Regions from separate parts of the Methylobacterium sp. 001424705 genome, predicted to be linked through region 1. Evidence: predicted binding sites of a transcription regulator. Region 1 holds the regulator's gene; the other holds the start of a gene.
The links. Region 1 encodes LexA, which represses DNA repair genes until DNA is damaged. Its sites were predicted from a motif close to TGTTCNNNNTGTGTTCNG; they were not measured.
Positions count from the first base shown of each region.

Region 2: the regulator LexA is predicted to act here: its motif matches at 5,560-5,577, upstream of AC6EUL_RS14175 (ATP-dependent helicase).

Region 1 covers NZ_JCBANU010000005.1:93,589-101,007, forward strand. Annotated here, with positions in the region: gene AC6EUL_RS06105 (ComEC/Rec2 family competence protein) at 1-1,711, shown strand, start outside; gene lexA (transcriptional repressor LexA) at 1,705-2,457, opposite strand; gene AC6EUL_RS06115 (DUF937 domain-containing protein) at 2,811-3,596, opposite strand; gene sfsA (DNA/RNA nuclease SfsA) at 3,760-4,467, shown strand; gene AC6EUL_RS06125 (FkbM family methyltransferase) at 4,500-5,330, opposite strand; gene AC6EUL_RS06130 (outer membrane beta-barrel protein) at 5,676-6,938, shown strand; gene AC6EUL_RS06135 (alpha/beta fold hydrolase) at 7,092-7,419, shown strand, end outside.
Region 2 covers NZ_JCBANU010000017.1:88,493-95,911, reverse strand. Annotated here, with positions in the region: gene AC6EUL_RS14200 (calcium-binding protein) at 1-388, shown strand, start outside; gene AC6EUL_RS14195 (AsmA family protein) at 412-4,017, opposite strand; gene AC6EUL_RS14190 (hypothetical protein) at 4,135-4,386, opposite strand; gene AC6EUL_RS14185 (hypothetical protein) at 4,604-5,116, opposite strand; gene AC6EUL_RS14180 (DUF4160 domain-containing protein) at 5,127-5,369, opposite strand; gene AC6EUL_RS14175 (ATP-dependent helicase) at 5,588-7,419, shown strand, end outside.

The DNA.
Region 1 (7,419 bases):
CGCCCGCCCCGGAGGCTACGACTTCGCCCGGGATGCCTTCTTCCGTGAGATCGGCGCGGTGGGCTCCCTCGTCGGCAAGGTCGACCTGCGGCCGCCGGCCGAGAGCGCGGACTGGCAGATCCGCCTCGCGGCCGCCGTCGACGCGGCCCGCAACGCCCTGACGCGCCGCATCACCGACGCCAACGGCGGACAGGCCGGAGCGGTGGCGGCGGCCCTGGTGACGGGCAAGCGCGGCCTGATCAGCCCCGAGACCAACGACATCCTGCGCGCCGCCGGCATCTACCACGTCGTCTCGATCTCGGGCCTTCACATGGTCCTGGCGGCCGGCGTGGTGTTCTGGCTCGTGCGGGCGCTCCTGGCCCTCGTTCCGTTCGCGGCGCTGCACTGGCCGATCAAGAAGATCGCCGCTGCCGTCGCCATGGTGGGCGTGACGGCCTACTGCGTCTTCTCCGGCTGGGACATCGCCGCCGAGCGCTCGCTGATCATGACCCTCGTGATGCTCGGCGCGATCCTGGTCGATCGCCCGGCGCTCAGCATGCGAAACCTGGCCCTCGCCGCCCTGATCGCCCTGGCCCGCGAGCCGGACGGCCTCCTCGGCCCGAGCTTCCAGATGTCGTTCGCGGCGGTGGCCGGCCTGATTGCCTGCGCGCCGCTGATCGCCGGACGCGGGCGGCAGCGCGACGGTGCCGGCCTGCTCACCCGGATCTTCGCGCTGGCGACCGCGGCGGTCCTCGGCACCCTGGCCACGACGCTCGTGGCCCAGATCGCCACCGCGCCCTTCGCCACCTACCACTTCCAGACGGTGCAGCCCTTCGGGCTGGTGGGCAATGCGCTCACCCTGCCGCTGGTCTCCCTGGCGGTGATGCCGTCAGCGGTTCTGGGCATCCTCGCCTATCCGTTCGCGCTGGATCAGCCGGTCTGGTGGGCCATGGGCCTGGCGGTGCGGGGGATGCTGACCATCTCGACCTGGATCGCGGGCTTCGGCAACGCCGTCGTCGTGGTCCCGGCCTTCGGCACGGGGGCCCTCGGCCTCCTGGCCGCCGCCCTGATCGTCCTGACGCTCCCGGCCTCGTCGCTGCGCTGGCTCGGCCTCATTCCGGCAGCGATCGGCATCGCCTGTGCGGCTGCCCCGGATCGCTACGACATCTACGTCGATCGGGAGGGGGCGGGCGCCGCCATCCGCCAGCGCAACGGGCGGCTCGCCACCCTTGGCCGGCCGCCCCCCTTCGTGCTCGCGCAATGGCTCAAGGCCGATGGAGACGACCGACGGGTGCAGGACGTCACGGGGTTCGACAGCGCGCGTTGCGATCGCCTGGGCTGTACCCTGACCACACCCGACGGCCGCGTGCTCGCCCTGACCACCGACAAGCGTGCCCTCGGAGAGGACTGCGCCAGGGCCGACATCCTGATCACCCGGCAATCCGCGCCCGGGGGCTGCACCGCATCGATCGTCATCGACCGGGATTTCCTGGGATCCCACGGTGCGACCGCGATTCGCCTCACCCGCGATGGGCCGTCCCTCGCCACCGCGAAGCATCCCGGGGATGTCGTGCCCTGGCGTGCGACGCCCTTGCGAAAGCCGTTGGACCCGCCGGGAACGGCCTTGCCATCTTCGACACCGCCGGCGTCGGTCTTACCGGAAATCCCCGATCGCACCCGCGACCCGTCGGATCCGTCCGGCGATGAACCGGACGGGGACCCCCTTCAGTAGCGGCGCACCAGACTGACCAGACGTCCCTGGATCTGCACCCGATCCGGCCCGAGGACCCGCGTCTCGTAGGCCGGATTCGCCGCTTCCAGGGCGATGGACGATCCACGCCGGCGCAGGCGCTTCAGGGTCGCCTCCTCGTCGTCGATGAGGGCCACGATGATGTCGCCCGTATTGGCGGTGTCCTGCTTGCGGATGACCACCAGGTCGCCGTCGAGGATCCCGGCATCGACCATCGAATCGCCGCGCACCTCCAGGGCGTAATGCTCGCCACCGGCCAGGAAATCCGGCGACATCGTAACCGAATGGCTCTGTTCCTGGATGGCCGAGATGGGCGTACCGGCCGCGATCCGACCCATCACCGGGATGGTCACGGCCCGACCGCTCTCGTCGGTGGCCTGCGTGGTCGGCAGTCGGGACACCGATGCGCCGGCCGGCAGGCCCTTGCCCTTGCCGCCTTCGACCACGCTCGGCATGAAGCGGCGAACCTCGGAGGCCGGAGCGGCGCGCGGGGCGCCCGCATTCCCCCCGAGGCTCTCCGGCATCCGGATCACCTCGATGGCCCGCGCCCTGTTGGGCAGCCGGCGCAGGAAGCCGCGCTCCTCCAGGGCCGTGATCAGGCGGTGAATGCCCGACTTCGACTTCAGGTCGAGGGCGTCCTTCATCTCGTCGAACGACGGGGGAACGCCGCTCTCGCGCATCCGAAGCTGGATGAACTGGAGCAGGTCCAGCTGCTTACGCGTCAACATGCGGGACACTCTTCGTTAGCGCCACGGATCGCGGCGGGTGGCACTAGAAACAAACCACGAACACGTTAAACGTTCCGTAAGTGTTCTGCAAGGGTTCCCATCTCAAGCCTCTCGGGCGCGATCCGTTCGATCCCCTCGGCAAGGGCGGATCTGGGCGTCGCCCGAGCGCCACGCCGGCCTGCCGCTGCGGCCATCGCTGCGATCGAGTGGTGCCCCAATCCGACGAATGAGTTGGACGGCCGGCGTCTTGACCGGTCGGCAGGGCGCCCGGGCGCAGCGCCCTCGGGTCGATGGCCCGGCGACGATCGGTTCTCTGCCGTCCTCTGCCGGCGTCGCCGACGGCGGGTCTTCGGCTAGCGCTGCCCGGTGCGCCCTGCCTTGGGCCGGTCACCCGAACCGTTGCCGCCCGTCTCGGTGGGATTGCGGGGATCCTGCCAGAAGGTATCGAACAGGCGCTGCATCGCGCGGGCGTTCTCCTGCTGCACCTCCAGGCCCGTCTGGAACATCTGCTGCATCACGTCGAAGGGCGCTTCCGTGGCCGACCTGTCCGGCGCGGCGGACTCCGGCCGGGGCGAAGCCGCGAGCCACGTCGACGCCGCACGCGGCCGTGCCTGGGGCGAGGGCGTCGCGGGCTTCGGGGCCTTGGCGCCGGAGTTCAGGAACGCCTGCATCATCTCCGACCAGGCATTGGGCGGGAAGCCGAAGGGGTTCGCCTCGGCGCGCGGGACCGGCGCCGCGGCAGGCGCTTGGTTGATCATGACGTGGACGATCCCCGCCACCACCATGCCGGCCATGATCGGCAGCATCTGCTTCAAGGCCGGCATCGCCACGCCGCTGACGGCAGCGGCCTGCTGCAGAACGGCCTGACTCAGATGGGGCGAGCCGAAGAGTTGCTGGACCAGCATGTCCATCTGCGGCGTCGCGCTCGACGCCTTCGGCGCGGCGGGGCCGACGAGATTGAAGAGGTGGGCGAAGCCGGTCGGATCCTGGGCGACGTTCCGCTGCAGCCCCATCGTGAGGGCCGGAAGCAGGGCTTCCATCGCGCGCAGGCTCTGCTCCGGCGACAAGCCGAACTGCCGTCCGAACCCCTGCGCGTTGGGGCCCGCCTGCGCCTGAAGGATGTCGAACAGATTGAACATGGCGGCCTCGCGGACGAACTGCGGCTTTCCCGGTCATCGACCCGGGCGCGCCGCGCGAATTCTGTCGCATCCGGTCGGTACTGACCAGCCCGGGCGCCTCACGACGGCCCGATTCCCCGTCGACGGGGGCCCGTATCAACCCGTTTCTTGCCCCGGACCCGCGATGCGCTTCCCTTCGCCCCTGATCGAGGCGCGCCTGGTGCGTCGCTACAAGCGCTTTCTCGCCGACCTGCAGCTTGCCGACGGGTCCGTGATCACGGCCCATTGCCCCAACCCGGGGGCGATGCTGGGACTTGCGGTGCCGGGCGCGCGGGCCCTGTTGTCCGACGTCCGGAGCCCGACGCGCAAGCTCCCCTTTTCCTGGGAACTGGTGGAGGCGGATCTGCCCGGCGGCCGGCAATGGGTCGGCATCAACACGATGCGGCCGAACGCCCTGGTGGCGGAGGCCTTCGCCGCCGGCGGCCTGCCCTGCCTCGCCGGCTACACGAGCCTGCGCCCCGAAGTCCGCTACGCCCGGGCCAGCCGGGTCGACTTCCTCGCCACCGGGGAGGGGATGCCGCCCTGCCATGTCGAGGTGAAGAACTGTCACCTGATGCGCAGCCCCGGCCTCGCGGAATTTCCCGATTGCGTCGCCGCCCGCAGCGCCCGCCACATGACGGACCTCGCGGCCGTCGTCGAGGCCGGGGGCCGTGCCATGGTCATCATCGTGGTGCAGATGTGGGCGGATCGCTTCGACGCCGCGCGGGACCTCGATCCTGCCTTCGACCGGGCGCTTCAGGCCGCTCGGGCGGCCGGCGTCGCCGTCCACGCCCACCGCTGCCGCATCGACCCGGTCGGCATCGCCGTGGCCGACGCCATCCCGGTGCTGTAGGGCGCGCGTCCCAGAAGAACCGCGCGGGCCCGTCAGTCGGCCCGCTCGAAGATCAGGTTGAGGCGGGTGCGAGCGATCCGGCGATAGCCGTGCTGCTCGAGCAAGGCGGGCAGGTCGATCTGCCACTGGTCGGTGCCGTTCTCGACGATGAGCAGCCGCGGGTGGAGGCTCGCGGGGGCGGCCCGCAGGAAGGGTTCGAGGATCAGGTCCTCGGCGCCCTCGACATCGAGCTTCATCGCGTCGATGCGCGCGATGCCCTCGCCGAGGGCGAGATCGAGCAGGGGCACGGCCGGCACACGAATCTGCGCGCCCTCGTTCGTCCCGACGATCTTCAGGCTCGATTCCCCCCGGTTGCGGGGATCCACGAACAGGGTGAGTTCCCCCGCCTTGTCGGCGACCGCGCAGGCCACCGCCTTGACCGTTCCGAACGGATTCTGAGCGATGTTGTAGGTCAGGCGGTCGAACACGTCCGGCTGCGGCTCGACGGCCAGGATCCGGGCGCGCGGCCCCGCGAAGGCCGCCACGAACAGCGCGTAGGCACCGATATTCGCGCCGATATCCAGGAAGGTGCAGCCGGGCTGAAGCTTCGCCCGGAGAAGTGCGCGCTCCTCCGGATCGAAGAACTGCGGCGTGAAGAGCACCTTCTTCTCGCAGTTGTTGTTGTAGGGGTAGAGCCGCATGCGGGCGCCGTAGCGTTCGACGTCCAGAGGGGCGCCGCGCAGCAGCCCGATCGCCACGCGGCGCAGGAACAGGGCGAGGCGTCGCCCGGCCCAGCTCGCGTAGGAGATCCGGCCCGTCTGCCGAGCGATGCGCGCGACGAGGCCGGTGGGAGCGTAAGTGCCGTAGGGCTGCGTGTCTTTCATCGTGCGTGCTGATGCCAGCGCACGGACGCGGCGGCAAGCGACGCCGCCGCGGGAGGATCGAAAGGTCCCGGACATTCCGGGCCGATCAGCCCGCAGCGCCCCCTCCGGGCGAATGCGGTCGGCCGCAGATCAGACCTGACCGTCGCGCCACTTCGGAAGCAGAGGACAATCGTCGAGACCGAATCTGGTGCTCAGACCTGTTCCATTGCGGCAACACAACGACCGAAACCCAGTTCGAGCGGCCTCAATTGCCCGAAAAATAGGCGTCTGCACAAAGGATAGCTTTGCCGTAACCGGGAACCTTTGAGAACGTCGCCCCAACGCAGATCCTCCCGCAGAGTTCCCATCGCCATGCAGCGCTCGCTTCTCGCCCTTTCCGCCGTCCTGCTGTCCTCGGTCTGCGCCTTCGCGGCCGACATGCCGGCGAAGGTGCTGGCGGTCCCTGCCCCGCCCGCGCCGTGCAAGGCCGAGATCACCTTCCCGGCCTATGGCGGCGTCATCAAGCAGAACCCGAACCCGTCCTGCCTGACGCTCGGCGCCTTCGGCGACGTCTATGTCGGCGGTGCGGTCACGGGCTACTTCTACACCCAGCCCAACCAGTACACGTTCTCGCCCGCTCCGCTGCCGAGTGACCGAGCCGGCCGCGTGGACGTCTCAAACCTGATGGGCTTCATCCAGAAGGCCGACGGCCCGTTCCAGTTCTACGCCGCCTTCGGCGCCTACTCGATCCCCGGCCTCGGCCTGCCGATCTACGGCACCTTCGACCAGACGGACCTGCTGTATTCCCCGGCGCCGATCGTGTTCGGAAAGTACGTGATCAACGACAACTGGTCGATCCAGGGCGGTCGGATGCCGACCCTGATCGGCTCCGAGCTGCCGTTCACCTTCCAGAACCTGAACATCTCGCGCGGCCTCCTCTTCGGCCAGGAGAACGTGATCAACCAGGGTGTGCAGGTGAACTACTCGGATGGTCCGTGGGCGGCCTCGTTCGCCGCGACCGACGGCTTCTATTCCGGCGAGATCAACTGGGTCACGGGTGCGATCACCTACAAGATCGACCCCGCCAACACGGTGGGCATCAACGGCGGCACGCACTTCTCCAGCTACACCAATTTCGACTTCGCGGACCCGTTCGGTCGTCGCGGCCTTCGCTTCCAGTACGCCACGCCCGTCTCGCTGCAGAACAGCAGCATCATCAGTGCCAACTACACCTATGCGGACGGTCCCTGGATCGTGACGCCGTACGTCCAGTACACCAACGTGGAGCAGAACGCCGTCCTGGGCCTCGCCGGTGCCGAAACCATCGGCGGCGCCCTCCTCGCCAGCTACGCCTTCACGGACAACTTCGCCCTCGCGGGCCGCGTGGAGTACATCAGCCAGAGCGGCAATCGCAACAATCCGTTCGGTCAGACCTCGGTGCTCTACGGCGCCGGCAGCTCGGCCTTCTCCTTCACCGTGACCCCGACCTTCACCTTCGATCGCTACTTCGTCCGCGGCGAGTTCTCGACCGTGCAGCTCTACGACATCACGCCCGGCCTCGGCTTCGGCCGCAGCGGCCTGAAGACCTCGCAGGAGCGCTACATGCTGGAGACCGGCATCACCTTCTGATCCGTTTCGGACGATCCGGTTTCGGCGAAACGCGGCGGCAGGGCAACCTGCCGCCGCTTTCATGTGCGCCCATGCGCCACCGGAGGGCTTCCGTCCGCGCGCCCGACGGTTCAAGGAGGCGGGACCATGCCCCGACCGATAAGGCCCGAGCCCATGCAGCGCTTCGATTCCGACGGTGTTTCCCTCGCCTACATCGACGTCTCCGCCGTCGGCGGGTCGGGCGACCCGGTCCTGCTGATCCACGGCTTCGCCTCGAACCATGCGGTGAACTGGGTCAACACCCTCTGGGTCCGGGCCCTGACCCAGGCCGGCTACCGCACCATCGCCCTCGACAACCGGGGGCACGGCGAGAGCCAGAAGCTCTACGATCCGGAGGTCTACGGCGCGGACCTCATGGCCCAGGACGCGCGCCGCCTCCTCGACCATCTTGGGATCCCCAAGGCCGATGTCATGGGCTACTCGATGGGCGCGCGCATCGCCG
Region 2 (7,419 bases), on a different contig from region 1:
CTTCAAGGTGTTCGCCGAAGCCCGCTTCGACGATCTGGCCGGTGGCAGTTACCAGCGCATCTTCGACACCGGCAACGGGGCCTGGGAGGACAACGTCTGGCTCGGTCAAGCCTGGACGAGTGACGACATGGCCTTCGAGATCATCGCGGGGTCGGAAACCTACCGGATCACCGCCTACGATGCGATCGTGGAAGGCGAAACGGCCCGATGGCAGGCCAGTGTGGACGACGGGGGCTACATGCGCCTGTTCAAGAACGACACCCTGATGGCCGAGGGTCCAGGGGGCGTTCCCCGCGATGTGCTCCGCACCAGCGATCTAGTAGGGAAGTCGAACTGGTCCTACGATGCCGACCTGGCCGGTCAGATCAACGAGCTGATCTTCATGTAGAACGGCACCGCCTGCCCCTTCCGCTAGGGGCCCGGGGGCGGACCCTCCCGGTCCCGGGGCGGCTCCGGCTCGCTGCGCTGGCGGCGCGCCGCCTCTTCGGCCGCCCTTTCAGCCTCCTGCTGAGCCGCTTGCTGTGCCCGCAGACGCGCCTGGCGGGCGGCGTCCTCGGAGGCCGCTTTCTCGGCCGCCAGCTTGTCCGCCGCGGCCTTGATGGCGAGGGCGCGGGCCCTGTCCATCTCGATGCGGGCGCGGCGGCGCTGGCGCTCGCTCTGGTCGGCTTCGAACAGCTCGATTTTCTCGAGTTCGCGCTGGAGCACCAGGGCGGCGAGCCCGTTGGTCACCGGTCCGGCGTCGATGCTGCGCTCAGGGTTTCGGATCGGGCCGCTGAAGCCGAGCTGGATCGAGGGGTTCGCCCCGCTCCAGCCCTTGGGCGCCTGGCCGGCGAGGAGAGACCCGCGCGCATCGATGCGCGCGTCCCGCAGGTCGACGCCGAGAGTCCCGCTCCAGCGCGCGGATCCGAGGGGCAAGGTCAGCGGGCCGGCCCGCAAGGTACCGCCGACGAGGCTCGCCGGGCTCGAGACCGGCCCCTTCACGGTGAGCGGGCCCGCGCCGAGCTCCTCGGCCGCGAGGGCCTGCAGGCGGCCTTCCCGCAGGGGATCGTCCTCCGCGAGCGCCCGTGTCAGCGCCCGATCGAGACCGGCCGGATCGGCCCCCGGCAGGCTGAGGCCGGTGAGCGTGAGGGTGCCGCTCCCGCCGAGGTTGTTCATCAATCCGGTCAGGCTCTCGCCCGAACTGCCGAAGCGGAGCTGGGCGGAGACCCGACCGTCCACCGGCCCCGGGCCGACCAAGTCGGGGATTGCCGCATCGGTGATCTGGCCCTCGCCGGAGAGCGCGGCGGCGCCGCCCTGACGTGTCGAGGTCGCGCGTCCCGCGATGCGTCCACCGGCGAGGGTCGCGTCGAGGTCACGCAGGGTCAGGGTCTCGCCGTCCAGGGTGACGCCGAGAGTCGCGCCGGTCGCCGTGAGCCCGCGCCCGAGGTCGAGGCTGTCGACCCGGAGGCCGAGGGAGACCGCCGGCCGGCCGGCCGGAACCGGCGCGAACCGCGCGCTCGCGGGGCTCTGGCCGGGTCCGCGCGGGGCCTCGGTCGGCAGGATCGTGGCACTGGCCAGAAGCGGCAGGGCGAGGCGGGTCAGGGACGCGCTGCCGCCGATCGCGCCCTCGGCCGTGCGGGTGAGGTCGGCCGAGACGGGCTGGCCGGCGATCCGGCCGACGACGCCCAGGCGCAGGTCCGGGCCGGCCCGCGACAGGCGCAGACCGAGATCGGCCGGCAGCGGCCCGGGGATCGGCACGGCGCTGCCCGCCAGGGTGAGGAGCGGCGCGAGATCGGGCAGGGCGAACTGAAGCGCGCCGGCTCGCGGCAGGGGCTCGGCGGCGTCGAGGAGGATCGGCTGCACCGTCGCGACGGTGATGTCGGCGACCGTCCCGCTCAGGCGCAGGGCGAGGCCCCCGGGAGACGCGGTGCCGTCGGACGGGGCGGGTACGCCGGCGATGCGCAGGTATCCGGGCCGGCGCAGGGCCGGGACATCGGTGCGCCCGAACCAGGGGGCCGCGTTCGCCGTCGCGATGGTGAGGTCGAGGGTGTCGATGCGGCCCGCCCGGCTCAGGAGGTCGAGGTCGAGGGTGCCGCCCGCCGCGTCGCCCTTGGCGCCGACCCGCAGGGTGTCGGCCGCGCCCGCATCCCGCTCGAGGTTGACCGCGAGGTCGAGGGCCCCGTTTCGCAGGAAGGCCGGGACCCGGCGGGCCTCCGCCACCCAGACCCGGTCGAGGAGCGCGAACAGGGGGGCGGCCACCGCCGCCGAGACCTGCCCGGCGATCCGGCCCGTGCCGTCCGGGCTGATCCGGCCGGAGAGCTTGGCATTGGCGCCGGCCAGGTCGGTGATGGCGAGGCTGTCGACCACGAGGCTCGGGCCGTCCGACTGGATGCTCGCCGCGATGGTGCCGTTGCCCGAATGAGCGCCGGCGGGACCGTAGCGCACGTCCCGGGCCTGGAGCGTGATCCCGACATCGTGGCCCCGCAGGTCCGCGAGGGTGCCGCTCAGCACCGGCAGGGCGGCGATGTCGATGCCCTGCGCGGCGAGCTGTGCATCGAAGCGGCCGCGCGCCGGTCCCTCGGCCGCCGTGTAGCGGGCATTGCCGGTGATGCGGGCCTCGCCGAGCCCGAGGCGCAGGTTGCGCAGGGACACCGTGCCGGCGGCCACCGAGAGGTCGGTATTCACCTGCACCGGACGACCGTCCATCACCGCCACGGCCGGGCCTTCGAGCCCGAGGCGCCGCAGGTAGCGGCCGAACCCGTCGGAGGCCGGCGTGTCGAGGGACAGGCGCCCGGTGAAGCGCAGGCCGGTCTCGGTGTCGATCTCACCGCTGGCGCCCAGGGCCGTGGCGCCCGGCGCGGTGACGTCGAGGCGGCGCAGCACCACGCCGCCGGTGCGGTCGAGGGTGCCGCTGGCGGCCAGCCCCGTCCACTCGTCGAGGCCGAGGGCCAGGCTCTCCGCCGCGAGGTCCAGGTCCACCATGATCGGCAGTCCGAGGCCGTTGCGGCCGCCGGTGTTCGGCAGGCCGCGGGCGATCAGCGCCTGTCCGGCCGCCGAGGTCAGGAAGGCGTCGAGGTCGAGGCGACGGGCGGAGAGCGCCAGGGCGCCGCGCCACTGCTTCAGGTCGAGCTGACCCGAGCCGCCCAGGCGCAGGGCCTGGCCGCCGGGATCGATCTCCAGGGCGACGTCGGTGAACCGAGCCGTCAGGCCGCGCCCCTTGAATTTGCCGGCAAGGGAGAAGGGCAGATAGGCGCCCGCCGCCTGGACCGGCGGCCCGACGACGATCCGGGCGCTGCCTTCGGCCACCGCCGAGGTCAGGCGCCGTCCGCCCGTCGCCGTGCCGGCGGGTGCGAGGCCGATGCGGGCATCGGCCTCGAAGCGGGGCTGCGTGTCGCCGCCGCCCGCGATCTTCACGTTGACGCCGTCGGGCCCGAGCTCACCGGTCGAGACCCGGAAGGGGACGCCCCGGCTCGTGCCTTCGGCCCGCCAGGGGCCGACGAGGGCGGGCGCGGAGACCTGAAGGGCCTCGGCGTAGAACTGCTCGGTCCGGCCCGTCGCGAGCACCTGGGTCGTCAGCACGAACTGCCGGATCGACAGGTCCTCGATGGCGAGGTCGCGCCGTAGGGCCGCCGACAGCCCGCGCGTGGGCAGGAGCATCGCCTCGCCATCGGTGACGGGGAGCTTGACCTCCGCCCGGCCGACCCGCGTCTCGGTGAACAGGATCTCGCCCTTCAGCAGGGGCGCCAGGGCGATCTCGGCCTTGATCCACTGCAGGTCGAGCTGGGGCTGGTCGAGGGCGGGCTTCTGCGCGGCGCCGGCCCCGGACCCCAGCCGCAGGCGATCGAGCTTGAGGCGCGGCGAGGGCAGGAGCCGGACACCGATACGGCCCTCGGTCTGAGCCGCGACCCCGAGGGAGCGCGCGATCGTCCGGTCGATCGTGCCACGATAGCCCTCCCAGGCCACGAAGGGCGGGACGGCGAGCGCCGCGACGAGGAGCAGGATGACGGCGCCCGCCAGCGCGGTCAGGATGTCACGCACCGTCTCTGTTCCGCCTCGTCACCCGGGTCGGGCCCCGCTCCGTCGGCGGACATAGCACAGGGAACGCCCGCGCGCGCCAGGGCCGGCGCGCCGCGTCCGGCGCCCCGGGGCCGCGGCTCAGCGACGGCCCGGAACGACGATCGGGGCGGGGGGCGCGCTCGGCCGGAACAGGTCGCCGCGCTGGATCTGCAGGCGCGTCTGGTTGGTGTCGAATTGCTGGCGCTGCTCGATGCCCCGGAGTTCGCTGCGGTTGGACAGGCGCTCGTTGGTGGCATTCAGGCTGTCGACGCCCCGCGACGAGACCTGGGCGAGGGCCGGACCGGCGGCGAGGAGCGCGAGGCCGGCGAGAAGGGCGGGGGAGCTACGCATGGCGGCGTCCTTGTCAGGTGCACTGTGATGTCGTGATCTGGTGAGACGACCTGCCGGTGGGAAGGCGGGTTCCGATCTTCGAAGGTTCTGCGACGCTGCGTGAGACTGCCGCATCGATCGTCGGCAGCGATGGGAGGTTGCGGGTTTCAGTCCTCTTCCGTCCTTGGCCGCCGGAGTCTCAGTGTGTCGCGGTCTCTGCCTGGCGGACCGCGCCACCCTACGCCGCGCTGGGTGCGCCCACGCGGCGCGGGCGGCCCCGCTTGCGCGGCCGGTAATGGGCGTGGAGCAGGATCGGGTCGCGCAGGGCCGCCCGACACGCCATCGCAATGGGAGTCGGCACCGCGCTGATGCCCGCCTTGTAGGCGTTCCACGTGCTCAGCGAGAGGCCGAGGAAATCCGCGGATTTCTGGTTCGACAGTCCGGCGGCTGTCTGCCACGCAGTCACCTCCGCGCGGCCGAACCGCCGCTGTTCGTCCGCGATCAGCCTGAGATGATGCGCATCGATGGCGAGGTCCCCATCCTCGCTGCCCCATTCCACGGAGGTCCCGTGATCTCCGAGCCGGACCGTCGCGAACAGGGCCGGATCGTTCAGAGGCGACAGGATCTCACCGCCGGTGGCAATCCATCCGGCGAGGTCCACGCGGTCGGACCGGTCGTCGCGCCACATCACGCCGAGGCCGGTGGGACCCGTGGCGATGACGGTTGAGATGCGGGGCAGGGGATCGTTCACGGCAACCTCCTTAGGCAATCGGGAAGCGGGCGTTGGTCCGATTCCATTCGGCCGCGACGGCGGCGCGGTTCTCGGCGGCCCAGGCCAGGGCCTCGCGCTCGATCTTGCCCGGCAGGGCGCCGGCCAACAGTCGGAGGGTGGCAATCTCCACGAGAGCCTCGTCATCCGGTGTCAGGATGTGGAAATGCGGCGGCAGATGATCGTTGGCATAGAACCGAATGATGATGCTCCCCGACTGATAGAGCTCGCCCATCGCCGCGCCTCACCCATCCCGTCGAGACATAGTCCTGGCCCGGGCTGGCGGAAATTCCTCATCCGATTTTCGGATGAATTTAATCGCCGATCCGACACTCTCCGGGATATGAGGTGCGTCCGAGATGGAGCCTCGGAGACCGTCCAGGCGGAGGCCGGGCCACTCCGGAAACGCGCGCGACCCTCGACGCCGTTCGCGTTTTGGTCCAGGGATGCGCGATGACTCAACGCTTCGACGCGGCCGGCGCATCCGCCTCCGACGCCGCCCCGACCTCCATCGCCGCCCGTGCCATGGCCTCCCTCCGGCCGCAGGGCTCGCCCTACCTCGAAGGGCTGAACGCCGAGCAGCGCCGCGCCGTCGAGGCGACGGACGGGCCGGTGCTCGTGCTGGCCGGGGCCGGCACCGGCAAGACACGGGTGCTGACGACGCGCATCGCCCACCTGATTGCGACGGCCAGGGCGCGGCCCTTCGACATCCTCTCGGTGACCTTCACCAACAAGGCCGCGCGCGAGATGAAGCACCGCATCGGCGGGCTCATCGGGCCGGCCGGCGAGGGCATGCCCTGGCTCGGCACCTTCCACTCCATCGGCACCAAGATCCTGCGCCGGCACGCCGAACTGGTGGGCCTGCGCTCCGACTTCACGATTCTCGGGATGGACGACCAGCTGCGGCTGATGAAGCAGGTCATCGTCGATCAGAACATCGACGAGAAGCGCTGGCCCGCGCGCGCCCTGTCCTCGGCCATCGACGGCTGGAAGAACCGCGGCCTCCTGCCCGAGCAGGTGCCGCCCGGCGAGGCCCAGGCCTTCGCCTTCGGCAAGGGCGGGGCGCTCTATGCCGCCTATCAGGCCCGGCTCCTGACCCTCAACGCCGCCGATTTCGGCGACCTGCTGCTGCTCTGCCTCAAGCTCTGGCGCGAGAACCCGGACGTGCTGGAAAACTACCAGCAGCGCTTCCGCTACATCCTCGTGGACGAGTACCAGGACACCAACGTCGCCCAGTACCTCTGGCTGCGCCTGCTGGCGCAGGGCCACCGCAACGTCGCCTGCGTGGGCGACGACGACCAGTCGATCTACGGCTGGCGTGGCGCCGAGGTCGACAACATCCTGCGCTTCGAGCACGACTTTCCAGGCGCCGTGGTGGTCCGCCTGGAGCGCAACTACCGCTCCACCGGCCATATCCTCGCCGCCGCCTCCGGCCTCATCGCCAAGAACGAGGGCCGCCTCGGCAAGACCCTGCGCACCGAGGACGTCGCCGGCGAGAAGGTGACGGTGTCGGGCGCCTGGGATTCGGAGGAGGAGGCCCGCCAGGTGGCGGAAGCCATCGAGAGTCTCCAGGCCCAGCAGCATCCCCTCTCGGAGATCGCCGTGCTGGTGCGCATCTCGGCCCAGATGCGCGAGATCGAGGACCGGTTCGTCCAGCTCGGCCTGCCCTACCGGGTCATCGGCGGCCCGCGCTTCTACGAGCGGGCCGAGATCCGCGACGCGCTCGCCTATCTGCGCATCACCGCCAACCCCTCCGACGACCTCGCCTTCGAGCGCATCTTCAACACGCCCAAGCGAGGCCTCGGCGACGCCACCCTGCAGGCGCTGCACGCCTATGCCCGGGCCGAGCGGGTGCCGCTGCTCCAGGCGGCCCGCCTCGTCGTGGAGACCGACGAGCTGAAGCCCCGCGCCCGGTCCGGCGTCCGCGCCCTGGTCGAGAGCTTCTCACGCTGGGCCCGGCTGGTGGGAACCCAGCCGCATTCGGAGGTGGCGCAGACCATCCTGGAGGAATCCGGCTACACCGAGATGTGGCAGAAGGAGAAGTCGGCCGACGCCGCCGGACGCCTGGAGAACCTCAAGGAGTTCGTCCGCTCCATGGAGGAGTTCCCGGACCTCGCCGCCTTCCTCGAGCACGTCTCGCTGGTCATGGAGGCCAGCGAGCAGGAGGGGGCCGACCGGGTCTCGCTGATGACCCTCCACGCCGCCAAAGGCCTGGAATTCGACACCGTCTTCCTGCCGGGCTGGGAGGATGGCCTGTTTCCGAACCAGCGGGCGCTCGACGAGAG